2 regions of the Shewanella inventionis genome follow, and region 1 is predicted to be linked to the other one. Evidence: predicted binding sites of a transcription regulator. Region 1 holds the regulator's gene; the other holds the start of a gene.

The links. Region 1 encodes ArgR, which controls arginine synthesis, uptake and breakdown. Its sites were predicted from a motif close to ANTGAATANNTATTCANT; they were not measured.
Region 2: K8B83_RS08495 (OadG family protein) is a predicted target of ArgR. The motif match lies at 1,019-1,036, and genes of this name have one in related genera.

The regions. Positions count from the first base shown of each region.
Region 1 covers NZ_CP082926.1:4,405,639-4,408,060, forward strand. The annotation lists gene K8B83_RS19765 (hypothetical protein) at 1-67, opposite strand, end outside; gene K8B83_RS19770 (GNAT family N-acetyltransferase) at 123-665, opposite strand; gene K8B83_RS19775 (hypothetical protein) at 669-887, opposite strand; gene argR (transcriptional regulator ArgR) at 1,195-1,665, shown strand; gene K8B83_RS19785 (Dyp-type peroxidase) at 1,759-2,422, opposite strand, start outside.
Region 2 covers NZ_CP082926.1:1,874,682-1,877,103, forward strand. The annotation lists tRNA gene K8B83_RS08485 (tRNA-Ser) at 1-67, shown strand, start outside; tRNA gene K8B83_RS08490 (tRNA-Arg) at 135-211, shown strand; gene K8B83_RS08495 (OadG family protein) at 1,179-1,421, shown strand; gene oadA (sodium-extruding oxaloacetate decarboxylase subunit alpha) at 1,435-2,422, shown strand, end outside.

The sequences.
Region 1 (2,422 bases):
TGTTATCAAATGCCGACAAAGTCAGTGTTAAGTAAGGCCTAAAAAGCGCATCAAAACCAGTTACCATCAAACACTCCTTACCACAATTATCCAGAACAATATCCTATAACACCCAAAGCTGGCTATGTTTGAGACACCAGTAACTTATAGTCGCGTTGCTCGAAACAAAAATGCTCAATAAGGTACATACCTGCTTTGTTTTTATGTGCAGCCAATGAACGCAGGTTATCGGCCGCAATGTAGGTCACTATAAATGGATAACGCTCTTTTAAAACCAATTTAAGCTCGTTAACCAAGGCTTCAAAAATACCTTTACCGCGATATGATTGACTAATCCACACAGGCCCATACTGGCAAGTATTGGTTGTTGATAACGATTGGCCATCAAAATCAGCAAATTTAATGCGCTGAATAATATAACGATACAAAGGTTGCGAGGCAAAAAAGGCCCATTTGGCAGCAATAACGTAACCGACAATCTCACCTTGATGTTCGGCAACGATTATCCAGTGCTGATTAATGAGTTGCTTAACTTCACCAACCGTCATTGGGTGAGCATGCAAATCACTGTGTCGGCCGCTGAGTTCGTCTGTAACATGAACACGTTCTAAAAAAGCAATGTCACTACTATCAGATAATACGGCTTTACGAATAATAAAAGACAATGATTATTCCTTTGAATTGTCTGAAGATGTTTGCTTTTGAGCCCACTCAATAACAAGTGCAACAGGTAATGGCGACATAATTAACGTACCAATACCAATGAGTAATGCAATCACCAACATACCACTGACCTGCTGTCCAAACGTGGTATTAAGGTATAAATACACGCCCACCAATAACATGATGATGCCAATTAGGTGTAACATTTTAAGTATTTTTAACATTGCAGTACTCATCAAGGGGTTAGATATTGTCGTTAAACAAACAAATAATCCATTATCCATCTTATTGTAAAAAACAAATAGTATAACGCTTTTAATTATGCACGCGTTAAGCGCTGTGCGCACAAGGCTAACTCATTTGCTTAACGCTATCGTTACTAATGGGCATAACACGCCAAAGTGTCAGTATAACATTCCACTTTTGAATTGAATTTTTATTCATAAAATCTGATTCTTTCTTGACTTAACAAGGAGATCTATTCAAAATGTGCAAGTTTTTTGAATAACAACTATAAGATGAAATATCATTATGCCAGCGACAAAAAATCAGGATGAGCTCGTCAAAACTTTTAAAGCGATTCTAAAAGAAGAGCGTTTTGGAAGCCAAAGCGAGATTGTTAATGCGCTACAAGCCGAAGGATTCGGTAATATCAATCAATCAAAAGTGTCTCGTATGCTTAGCAAATTTGGCGCGGTACGTACACGCAACGCTAAACAAGAGATGGTTTACTGTCTTCCCGCTGAGCTCGGTGTGCCAACTGCCGGTAGCCCATTAAAGAACTTAGTGCTCGACGTTGACCATAACCAGGCAATGATAGTGGTAAGAACCAGCCCAGGAGCTGCACAACTTATCGCCCGCTTGCTCGATTCTATAGGTAAACCTGAAGGCATTTTAGGCACGATTGCAGGTGATGACACGATTTTCATCTGCCCTGCCAGTATCAAAACCATTGATGATACATTAGAAACAGTTAAATCATTATTCAATTATAGCGAATAAAAATTCAAAACATTGAGCAACTCTCTCAATGTTGCAACATGAATTATCAAAAAAGCAATGCAATGGCATTGCTTTTTTGATCTCTTACTCTATCTACGCATCGTCAAATTGAGTTAAAAAATCAAGAGACGGCACAAAGAAAGACGAACCGGTTAATGCTTTAGTAAATAGCATCAAATGATCATGATTACCGTGTGCATCACCGTGCACCATACTACGCAACATTTTTTCAAAATGCTCTGGTGTACGACATACCGAAATAAACACCAACCCCTGCTCTTTTACCGACCCGTAAGGCATACTTTGGCGCAATATCTCTAACGATTTGCCTTGCTCATCTTTCAAGTTTACCCGTTTAGTGTGGCTTGTTAGCGGTTTATCTTCCGAGTTATATTCAATATCGTCAACCTTGGTTCGGCCGTAAATATCTTCTTGCTTTTTAAGAGGTAATCTATGCCACTTGCTCAGATTATGCTTATACTTTTGCACATGCACATAACTGCCAGAGGTAAACTCGGGGTCTTCATTACCCACTAATGCCACTTCTTGACGATGACGCCCTTTTGGGTTTTCAGTACCATCAACAAAACCGGTTAAGTCCCGACTGTCCATAAAACGGAAACCTCGTTCTTCATCAACCAATTCAACCAAGTCTTCAAACATCTGGTTAATTTCATTGGCCACTAAATGCAAAATATCGTAACGGTCACAACGGATATGAACAAAAATATCATATTCCATTGCGGGTGCATCTCTA
Region 2 (2,422 bases), 2.3 Mb from region 1:
CGCTCCCCTGCTAAGGGAGTATGGGCTTTAACTCCCATCGAGGGTTCGAATCCCTCCTTCTCCGCCATTCATTGTTTTGTCTATTAGCTATAATAGTAACGATAAAATATTGATTGGCATGTTGTACCGATTTTGCGCGTGTAGCTCAGCTGGATAGAGTACCTGGCTACGAACCAGGCGGTCGGAGGTTCGAATCCTCCCACGCGCACCATAATAGAAACGCCCTGTATAATTACAGGGCGTTTTTTTATGGATAAAATTAAAGTTCGAATTGTTGCACTTGCCTCGACTGAAGCATTGGTATGAGTATTCACAGCAATTAGCGCTTCAAAACTACCGCTTAAACTATCGCTTAAACTATCGCTTCAAACTTTCACTTCAATTTAGCGCTTCCAACTACAGATCCAAATTACCGCTTCAAAACTATCGCTTCAAACTTTCACTTCAATTTAGCACTTCAATTTAGCACTTCAAATTAGCGCTTCAAACTGTCACTTCAAATTAGTGCTTCCCAATCAACAGTTCCAATTAGCGTCAGCTAATACCTACATTACCCTCATTTTATGCTCTATTGCCCTCTGTAATGCCTTTTGGCCTAACTATTCTGTTTACAAATCGATCATGCCATACGAGTGTTTAAATGATACCTGGGACTAAAAAGGGGCAACACAGAGTTTGTGTGGATTTGTATTCACATAAAATGAGTAAATAAACATTTGTTGGCTTGAGTAGAAATTAATGTGCACCATGTTGTTATGTTATTTAATCGTTAATTTTAACGATTTTATTGTGTATCAGTAAAAAAAGGCTTGGATATTGTGGAATCTTTATTTTTATGGTGTTTATTTTGGGTTTTATTAACCTGCACCGATGTTGGGCGTTTATTATGGTAAGACCAATTTACAAAAGGATAGTATTGTAGTCATTTTTTGTTTATATTTTGTGACAAGATTTTGGGTTTGACGTGTTTAAATAAGCCGTTTAACTCAGATAAACCACGGTGTTGAATGACGTTTGATTTGAATATTTATGCTTGCTTAATTAGCTTGCTGTTAATGTTGGGGGCAATGTGTGATTTTTTTGAGAGTTAACTGCGGGATAAATATCCATATCGCATTGATTTAAAACATATTGCTCAAATCTGCTGATTTTAATTGTTTGATAAAAAGTGAGGAAACATGACATCGATATCTGAGCAATTATCGGATGCGCTGGGCATCATGATAATGGGCATGGGCTTAGTGTTTACTTTTTTAAGTATCTTAATCGTAGGTATTGGCATTGTTGCAAAGCTTTTTCCTGCACCGGTAGCAGACATTGCTGCACCGCAAGCACCTTCTCGTACAGCACAAGCGACTAGCTTAGATCCTAAGTTAGTGGCAGCAATCACCTCTGCGATACATCAATACCGCGCTAAATAATTTTGGAGTCATTATGAGTAAGCCATTAGCATTAACCGATGTCGCACTGCGTGACGCCCATCAATCACTACTCGCAACGCGTTTACGTATTGACGATATGTTGCCGATTGCTCCTTTGTTAGACAAAGTTGGATACTGGTCACTTGAGTCTTGGGGCGGAGCGACCTTCGACTCTTGCATTCGTTATCTTGGAGAAGATCCTTGGGATCGCATTCGTGAATTAAAAAAAGCCATGCCAAATACGCCGCAGCAAATGTTATTGCGTGGGCAAAATCTTTTAGGCTACCGTCATTATGCCGATGATGTAGTAACTCGTTTTGTTGAGCGCGCTCATACCAACGGTGTGGATGTGTTCCGTATTTTTGATGCAATGAACGATGTGCGTAACCTTGAAACCGCTGTAAAAGCGGTTAAAAACGTTGGTGGACACGCCCAGGGCACCATTTCATTTACCACAAGCCCAGTGCACACCATAGATACATGGGTGGATATGGCTAAGCGTTTAGAAGACATGGGCGCAGATTCGTTATGTATTAAAGACATGGCTGGCTTGCTTAAGCCTATGCAAGCCTATGAGCTCATTAGCCGCTTAAAGTCGCAAACCGATTTAATGGTCTCAATGCATTGCCATGCTACAACAGGTTTAAGCACGGCAACCTATCAAAAAGCTATTGAGGCAGGAGTCGATGTTTTAGATACCGCGATATCATCAATGAGCCAAACCTATGGTCATAGCGCCACTGAAACGCTTGTTGCTATGGTAGAAGATACCGACAGAGCTACCGGCTATGACATGGTGTTGCTTGAAGAAATTGCCGCTTATTTCCGAGATGTTCGTAAAAAGTACGTCCGTTTTGAAGGTGCATTAAAAGGAATTGATTCACGTATTTTACGTGCTCAAGTGCCGGGCGGCATGTTAACCAACATGGAAAACCAATTAAAAGAGCAGGGCGCAGCAGACAAAATGGATGCCGTGCTTGAAGAGATCCCACGGGTACGTG